Peribacillus simplex NBRC 15720 = DSM 1321: one gene and its partner. The protein of the gene in region 2 interacts with the protein of the main gene of each other region in a pairwise test. Links are inferred from orthologs where the notes say so. Each region holds a gene or a part of one and is shown on either strand. Other genes may lie near its edges.

Region 1 (4,840 bases), 670 kb from region 2 along the record:
GTGCTTTAGGACTGCCCCAGTTGGCTCCGTGGAAATTCGATGAAAATAGCGTGTATCCGTATTCCTTTAAATGTTCCAATATCTGCAGCCTGCCAGGATGCTGCAGCCAAAAGCTGCTGTCTTTTTCGACAAAATGACTACGGTCTCCAATTACCATTACGGAAAAACCACTGGGCCGCTCTGGATAATAGATGATATTCCATTGGTCATCAATTTGAAAAGTTCGTTGTTCCATCGTTCAAACTCCTTTAAGGAATATTACTACTACTATATTAATTTATGACGAAAAATAGAAAGGGTCAGTGGAAACGCCTAACTTCTTATCTTAAATTAACCAAGCTGGGATGATTTTTGTGTTTATTTTTCCCCTATGATTTCCCTTTTGACGTTTGGAACCAACTAGTCTGCCAGAAAAAGTTCTCTTATGATTTAATGTATTGATTTATTTAAAGGTTATTATTAAAAACACGTTTTAACTGTATATTAATTATGGTAAGATAAAAATGAATGTAGTGGAATGAGGTGAAATTCGATGCGTTATGCTTGGGCAATTTTTTGGACATTCTTATTAGTGCATATGACTGTATATGTTGTTTCTTCCATGAGCGGAGTTTCATACGATGCTGCGCAGGGAACGATTTTAGGATTAGCTGCTGCTATCCTGATTCTTATCATCCCTGCTATCTTGCCTGCTGGGCCAGCTAAAGACTCTCATCAACATTAAGAAACAAAAGAGGACATCCTTTTTAGGATGTCCTTTTTGTTATACCATACTTTGCTTACGGGTAAACTACATTGCAACGTTTTTATATGAGGACCAATTCATCATGATCATAATCAATCGTTATTCCTTCTTTTAGCTCAACAGTCCCAGCTATGATTTTACGGGCGATTTTCGTTTCCAGATGCTTTTGGATGAATCGCTTCAGCGGTCTTGCTCCATATACCGGATCATATCCCTGGTCCGCAATGAATTCCTTAGCCGCTTCAGTGACGTTCAGGACTATATTTTGTTCAGTTAACCTTTCTTGTAATTGATGAACCATTTTATCTACGATTTCAACGATTTCTTGTTTCGTCAGAGGTTTGAATAAAACAATGTCATCAACGCGATTCAAAAATTCCGGACGGAAATGGCCTCTTAACTCTTTAAAGACCTGATCTTTTATTTCTTCTTCAATTCCTCCATCCACCCGGTTGGACTGCAATAAGAAATGGGAACCGATATTGGAAGTCATGATGATCACCGTATTTTTACAGTTGATTGTTCTGCCTTGAGAGTCTGTTATCCTTCCATCATCCAACATTTGTAGCAAAATATTGAAGACTTCCGGATGCGCCTTTTCAATTTCGTCTAATAATATGACTGAGTATGGGTTTCTCCTGACAGCCTCCGTAAGTTGGCCGCCTTCCTCAAACCCAACATATCCAGGAGGTGCACCAACAAGTCGGGACACAGAATGTTTCTCCATATATTCCGACATATCGATTCGAATCATATGTTCTTCACTATCGAATAACGTTTCTGCCAAAGCTTTTACCAGTTCGGTTTTACCGACACCCGTCGGCCCAAGAAAGATGAATGAACCGATTGGTCTGTTTGGGTCTTTAATTCCAGCCCTTGCTCTTAAAACCGCATCGGATACGAGTTCCACCGCTTCCCCTTGACCTATTACGCGTTCATGCAGGATATCAGATAGGCGAAGCAGTTTCTCCCTTTCACTTTCCACCAGCTTGCTTATGGGGATCCCCGTCCACCTTGCAACAATCGAGGCTATTTCCTCCTCCGTCACTTCTTGGCGAAGCAATCGTGATTCCTGTTTTTCCTTTTCCAATTCGTCTTCCATTGCTTCCAATTCTTTTTGAAGCTGCGGAATCCTTCCGTGTCGAAGTTCAGCTGCCCGGTTTAGGTCATAGTCATTCTCTGCTTGATCCAGTTCATGACGCAGTTTCTCAAGCTCTTCACGTTGATCCTGCACCTTTTGAAGCGCCGATTTCTCCATTTGCCACTTGGATTTCATGCTATTCGCTTGATCCTGAAGTTCTGATAGTTCTTTTTGAAGCACTTCAAGCCTTGCTTTGCTTTGAGGGTCCTCCTCATTCTTCAAGGCAGCTTCTTCAATTTCAAGTTGCATGACTTTTCTCGTGATTTCATCCAACTCGGATGGCATTGAATCGATTTCCATTCGGATCATCGCACATGCTTCATCCACAAGATCTATCGCTTTATCCGGTAAAAATCGCTCCGTTATATATCGGTTCGAAAGGACAGAGGCAGCAACGATCGCCCGATCATGTATCCTGACACCATGGTGAATTTCAAACCGTTCCTTTAATCCCCGCAAAATTGAAATCGTATCTTCCACATCCGGTTCAGGAACCAGAACCTGTTGGAAACGGCGTTCCAAGGCCGGATCTTTTTCAATATATTGTCGATATTCATCAAGGGTCGTTGCACCGATACAATGCAGCTCACCGCGCGCAAGCATCGGTTTTAACATATTTCCGGCATCAAGTGCGCCATCTGTTCTTCCTGCACCGACAATTGTGTGTAATTCATCAATGAATAAAAGAATTTTACCTTCACTCTTCTTGATCTCATTCAACACCGCTTTTAGGCGTTCTTCAAATTCACCGCGGAATTTGGCCCCAGCGACAAGCGCACTCATATCTAGTGAAAAAACGGTCTTGTCCTTTAATCCTTCCGGCACATCCTTCCTGACGATCCTTTGTGCCAACCCCTCGACGATGGCTGTTTTACCTACTCCCGGTTCCCCTATTAATACAGGATTATTTTTCGTTTTACGTGAAAGGATCCGGATGACGTTACGGATTTCCGTATCTCGACCAATTACGGGATCGACCTTCCCCGATTTAACCTCAGCAACGAGATCTCTGCCGTATTTTTTCAGTACTTCATAAGTGCTTTCAGGATTTTGACTAGTCACTCGCTGATTCCCCCTTATATCGTTTATAACCCGTTTTGCTTTAGCATAATCAATTCCATATGATGAAAAAAGCCTGTTTACATTCGTTTTATTGACTTGCAATGACGCAAGCAGTATATGTTCTACAGATAAATATTCATCCTCCCACATCTGCATTTCTTTTTCGGCAGCCGTTAAAATTTGCTGTAGGGAGGATGACATGTAAACCTGGGAAACACTCCTGCTCACTTCCGGTAATCGATCCAGTTCCTTATTTAGCTCTATATCAAATAGATTCATCGGTTTACCAGATTCCGATAAAATTCTGATTAATAAACTTTCATCCTGTTCCATTAAGATCTTTAATAAATGAAGCTCCGTCAGCTCGGGATTCCCTCTATCTTTGGCTAGTTCCTGGCCGCCAATGAACGCCTGTTGGGTTCTCTCCGTCATTTTATTAATATCCATCTTAAAACCTCCCATTCATCTATATCATGAACGAATTCCCACTGGGTTTGACCAAATTTGACCTTTATATTTTCATTATACTTCTAATTCTCCCCATGTAAAGGAAAGTTATAAAAAATGCAGGAGGCATGGAGGATAAACGGCAAAAGCCTTTCTTCATATAGAAGAAAGGCGACCCATTTGTAAAATGCATAAAATCACTTAGCACAGTATTTGGATGAAATAACGGGTTATGCTTTCACGGCCGTTTTATTGTAACCATGAAACTCATCGACGAATTGAAAATCCTTATCCGTGCGACCCGCAAGGATCGTATCTCGAAGCAGAATGCCTGCATCGGTCATATTGTGAATGATTTCCCCCCACATTCTTGCGCTTGTTTGAACATGAGCCGTACGCGGAATCCGTTCCTCTTGATATTCCAAAAATGCCTGTTCAATGTCATTCCCATGCTTATGAAGCATATCCGACAAATAAGCTGCATCTTCTAAAGCCTGGCAAGCCCCTTGTGCCAAGTATTGAAGCATCGGATGTGCCGCATCGCCCGTAAGCGTAATTCTTCCTTTTGTCCAATTATCAATTGGTAACCGGTCATACATTGGCCAGCGGCGTTGCCTTTGAATGAATGAAATCGCATTCTGAACAAGCTCACAAGTTCCGGCAAATACACAGTCCATTTCTTCCGGTGTTCCCCATTGATCTGTTTTTTCGTTTTCTTCCGTGTATTGAGAACTTTTGAACACCACTACTTGGTTGTAAAGTTCTCCCCTTCTAACCGGGTATTGAACAAGATGAAGGTTTGGCCCAATCCACATATATACATCATCTAGATCTCCATGGCTCGTAACCTCTTCCATCGGGATCGCTCCCCTGTATGCAACATATTGAGAGCAGACCGGTTGATCTTCCACAAAAAGTTTCCGTGCCTTGGACCATAATCCATCGGCTCCAATGACAGCAGTTCCTGAATATTGGGACCCGTTGGCAGAAGTGACCGTCACCTCACCTTCATTTTCTACTGTCTCAATAATGGTTTGGTTCGTAACCAGCTCGATATACGGGTTCTTTTCACATGCTTCAGCCAGTACTTTATGCAAATCAGAACGATGCAATACAACGTACGGAGCTCCATATCTTTCTTTATAAACATCACCTAAATCCAAAGCGGAAAGCTCTTTTCCGGAAAAGGCATCCATTAGCACCAATCTTTTTGGAAATACTGCAATTTCATTGATTTTATCCATGACTCCTAAACGCTGCAATACGTTGGTGGCATTTGCGGCAAGCTGAATCCCTGCACCAATTTCACCAAATTCGGGAGCTTGTTCCAGGACTTTTACATACTGTTTCGTTTCTGCGATTCCTAAAGCAGTTGCCAATCCGCCAATTCCCCCACCGATAACGATGAATGGTTTTTTTTCTATGTTCATCATCAATTCCCCCTA
Region 2 (4,475 bases):
TTATAAATTGAAGTCATATATAATTTTTAAGGGTACTTACCTATTTTTAGTTTAAAGGGATGGTTAAGAGATGATATATATATCAACAGGTATAGCGATTGTGATGGCTATAGGTGTTTTCATGTTACGGATGAAGGAAACGAAAAAACCAGTGAATGAAAAGAAAATAATCTTACCGCCTCTGTTTATGAGTACGGGTGCTTTGATGTTTATTTTCCCGATGTTTAGGGTGACTCGATACGAATTGTTGGAGGCTCTTGTTGCAGGGATGTTGTTTTCCATCTTATTGATTAAAACATCTAAATTTGAAGTTAGAGATGAAAAAATTTATATTCTGCGCTCTAAAGCGTTCATATTCATATTGATTGGTCTCATGGTGATTCGACTGGTGGCGAAACTGATGCTGGGAAGCACGATTGAAATCGGTGTATTAAGCGGAATGTTTTTCTTACTTGCTTTTGCGATGATCGTTCCGTGGAGAATTGCCATGCTTTACCAATATAAGAAAGTTAAAGCAGCCAGTTTTGGCGGAAGTAGTATGGTGTGATACATGTATTATATGATTTAATCAAAGGGACAATCAAAAAACCTGAGTCGATATTCATTGACTCAGGTTTTTCATTTGCCTGGAGAATAAAAAAATTAACCCGAAAACCTAGTAATTTCATCCGGATTATATTATATTAGTATTGTTATTATTTTACTAAAGGAGGAAACGGTTCATGTTACAAATGATTGTGTTCGGGATTATTTGTGGTTTACTGCTGGGATTTGTGCTTCAAAGAGGCCGTTTCTGTGTTGTTGGTGCATATCGTGATTTGATTTTAGCTAAAGATGGACGGATGTTCTTAGCTACATTTATTGTTATAGCGATACAAAGTATTGGTGTTTATGCATTAAATGATACAGGGGTCATTCAGTTTGGAAATGATGGTTTTCCATGGTTGGGAACAATCGTCGGTGGTTTTATTTTTGGTATTGGTATGGTTCTGGCAGGAGGATGTGCCACTGGAACATGGTATCGTGCCGGAGAGGGCATGATCGGAAGTTGGGTTGCCCTTTTTGGATATATGCTAGGGGCAGCCATGACGAAATATGGTGTATGGAAAGTGGCTGGAGATAATCTGTTATCTTATCGTACAAGTGATACGTATATTCATCAAACATTAAATGTTTCGCCATGGGTGCTTGTGGTTATTGTGACACTATTGGTTGGCATATTGGTGCTTCGTGAATTGAGAAAACCAAAACTTCCAATCTTTAAAATGAAACCGAAAAAAACGGGATTGGCCCACATCTTATTCGAGAAACGCTGGCATCCCTTTGTTACAGCATTATTGGTGGGGATTATTGCAATCATGGCATGGCCGCTAAGTGCAATGACAGGCAGAATGTTCGGACTTGGAATCACAGCGCCTTCCGCGAACATTCTAACTTTCCTTATAACAGGAGAGGATGCGTTAATCGATTGGGGTACGTTTTTAGTATTGGGTATTTTCCTTGGTGCTTTCATTGCCGCCAAATGGAGCGGGGAATTCCGTTGGCGTTTGCCTGATATGAAAACGTTACGTAACAATGCAATTGGCGGTGTAACCATGGGATTCGGTGCAAGTGTTGCCGGGGGATGCACAATCGGAAATGGGCTGGTGAATTCGGCGCTATTTGCTTGGCAGGGTTGGATCGCAATTGTCTTTTTCCTGCTGGGTACATGGGTAGCAACTTATTTCATGATTATCCGTAAGCAAAAGCAGACAGCGGCTGCATCCAAAGCGGCTTAAAGTACGAGACAAAAATTTTTTAATCAAGGAGTGTAATATAAATGGCAAAAGTATTGGAAACGACCGGAATGGTATGTCCATTCCCTTTAGTGGAAGCAAAAGAAGCGATAGTGGACATGGCAAAAGGAGAAGAATTGATCATTAATTTCGATTGTACACAAGCAACGGAGAGCATTCCGCGTTGGGCTGCTACCGAAGGTCATGAAATCACGGAGTTTGAGCAAATCGATGACGCTAAATGGCGTATAATCGTGAAAAAGGGAAAGTAAATTGATTTGAAGAAAACGTGCTCGGGTTTCCTATGCACGTTTTTTTATTTTTTTAAGGTTGAATAATTGGCGCTGAAAGTATCTAGTGATAACATGTCTTTAACCACTTTTTTAAGGAGATGTTGATAATGGTAGATGAGGTCATTTTAAACGATGTTCCACTGCAGGTTACTGATTTTCTTTCTGAAACTGTAAAGGATTCTGAAGGTAAGGAAGTCAGAAAAGTCAGTTTCAATTTCAAGGTTACACATAGTGAATATCATGATATTACAACACTGCTTTATCAAATGGTATTTGATTTAAAAATTCCACAGTCAAACGAGGAGTTTCGAGCAGAGATCTTTAACTATGCAACTTCGGTCACGAATCTCTATGAAGAAAATGCGGTGGGGGATTTTTCGCTCGTCTTGCTGGAAGTGAACGGTCAGGAATGATTGCATTGCCAGTCTTGTAAAGATATGGGTTACTGTCTATAATAATAGTGACGATCATTCTATACATATGAGGTGGTACTTTGCTTAGTGGATGGTTTTTATGGTTTATTCTATTTTGGGTAGCCCTTTTAATTATATTAATGAGCATAGGTGGCTTTTTCATGTTTCGAAAGTTCCTAAAAAGATTTCCCAAAGAAGATGGGAAATCCGATATGGATTGGGAAGAATACTATTTGGACCAAACAAAGCACTTATGGTCAAAGCAGCAAAAGGAATTACTTGAAGATTTAGTGAGCCCTGTGCCAGAACTTTTTCGTGATGTTGCACGTCATAAAATCGCGGGAAAAATCGGCGAGTTGGCGTTAAAGGAAAAATCGGGCGATATTACGGAAGATTTAGTGATACGCGGCTATATCATAGCCACACCAAAGCGTGACCATAAATTTTTACAAAAAAAATTAGCTGAAAGAAAGGTGAATATGAGTCCATATGAACACTTATTCAGCTAATGAGGAAAAAAGCAGACTCTTTTGGAGTTTGCTTTTTTTATTCTGAATAATTCAAAAGAGTGGGGCAGTGTGGTAAAAATTAGAACGTTTGTACCCAAACCATGCTATTCGTTAAATTTTTGATATAATAATAGTAAGTAAAAATTAGGACGGAGTGAAACTATGAAATTTATCCATACGGCTGATTGGCATTTAGGGAAAATCGTTCACGGGGTACATATGACAGATGACCAAAGGCATGCACTCTTGCAATTCATAGAAATTGTCGAAGAGGAAAAGCCGGATGCGGTTGTGATTGCCGGTGATCTATATGATCGTTCCGTTCCGCCGACTGAAGCGGTAGAGCTTCTTGATGAAATCCTTTATACGATTAATGTGAAAATGAATACACCGATCGTTGCGATATCGGGAAACCATGATTCTGCGGAAAGGCTTGCATTCGGTTCATCATGGTATCGTCATAGTCAGTTATACATTCATGGGAAATTGACAAAAACATGTGAGCCGGTTCGCATCAAAGGCGTAAACTTTTATTGTGTTCCATATGCAGAACCTGGGACGGTCCGCCATCTTTTTGAAGATGATAGTATCCATTCACATCAAGCAGCGATGAAGCGGATAACAGGAACGATTGCCGAAAATTTCAATAAGGATGAGCCGAATGTCTTCGTAGGACATGCTTTTGTATTAGGCGGAAAAACGAGCGATTCAGAAAGGGTCTTGTCGGTAGGTGGTTCTGGCTGTGTTTCATCCGACTTATTTGATGCGTTCGATTATACGGCACTTGGACATTTACATAGTCCAGACGCGATACGTCATCCAAAGGTGTTTTACTCTGGATCACTATTAAAATATTCTTTTTCTGAGGCCAAGCAGAATAAGTCGCTTTCCATCGTCGATATGCAAGAAGATGGAAGCTTTGATATACGCTATCGTTCTTTGGCACCCAAGTTCGATATGAGGGAAATATCAGGAGTTATGGAAGAGTTACTCGATCCCGCTTTCTATCAATCGCAAAAAAGGGATGATTATTTGAAAATAACACTAAATGATGAGGGGGCACTCATCGATCCTATTAACCGCCTGCGCCAGATTTATCCGAACGTACTACATCTAGAGCGAAAATGGGATTTGGCCGACCTTAGAAGAAAAAAATCCTTCTCTTCTGTAAAAGATGAACGGAAATCAGAATTGGACCTGTTTGAAACGTTTTATCAAGAAATGACAGATCGGGACTTTGATTCTCAAAAGCAGGATTTGATGGTTTCGGTAATTGAGGCTGTTAAGAAAGAGGAGGCTTTGAAATGAGACCGGATATTTTAACGATGCAGGCATTCGGACCATATGCAGGAAGGGAAACCATTGACTTTAATTCCCTTGGAGAACGGACCATGTTTGTCATTTCTGGAAAGACAGGCGCAGGGAAAACAACGATATTTGATGGGATTAGTTTTGCGATATATGGAAAAGCCAGCGGTGAAGATC

What was found. Proteins that work in one complex are often made in the same cells at the same time.
Region 1: the proteins of BS1321_RS02885 (region 2) and clpB interact in binary tests that used the Escherichia coli proteins (3 or more experiments, as listed by UniProt). The link is inferred for Peribacillus simplex NBRC 15720 = DSM 1321 from one-to-one orthologs.

What each region holds. Positions count from the first base shown.
Region 1 is NZ_CP017704.1:1,310,406-1,315,245, forward strand. Bases 602-3,739 are described here. They hold clpB (ATP-dependent chaperone ClpB), read right to left. Parts: upstream 3,396-3,739; coding sequence 807-3,395; downstream 602-806. Other genes in these bases: BS1321_RS06165 (YjzD family protein), read left to right, coding at 602-724; BS1321_RS06175 (FAD-dependent monooxygenase), read right to left, coding at 3,626-3,739. Also shown: BS1321_RS06160 (alpha/beta fold hydrolase), read right to left, coding at 1-235; more of BS1321_RS06165, read left to right, coding at 533-601; more of BS1321_RS06175, read right to left, coding at 3,740-4,825. UniProt on the Escherichia coli protein: Part of a stress-induced multi-chaperone system, it is involved in the recovery of the cell from heat-induced damage, in cooperation with DnaK, DnaJ and GrpE. Acts before DnaK, in the processing of protein aggregates.
Region 2 is NZ_CP017704.1:639,110-643,584, reverse strand. What follows is about bases 661-3,433. They hold BS1321_RS02885 (sulfurtransferase TusA family protein), read left to right. Parts: upstream 661-1,819; coding sequence 1,820-2,047; downstream 2,048-3,433. Other genes in these bases: BS1321_RS02870 (exonuclease SbcCD subunit D), read left to right, coding at 3,153-3,433; BS1321_RS02875 (DUF2621 domain-containing protein), read left to right, coding at 2,562-2,990; BS1321_RS02880 (DUF3219 family protein), read left to right, coding at 2,176-2,481; BS1321_RS02890 (YeeE/YedE family protein), read left to right, coding at 723-1,778. Also shown: BS1321_RS02895 (CcdC family protein), read left to right, coding at 71-547; more of BS1321_RS02870, read left to right, coding at 3,434-4,298; BS1321_RS02865 (AAA family ATPase), read left to right, coding at 4,295-4,475. UniProt on the Escherichia coli protein: Involved in thiosulfate metabolism.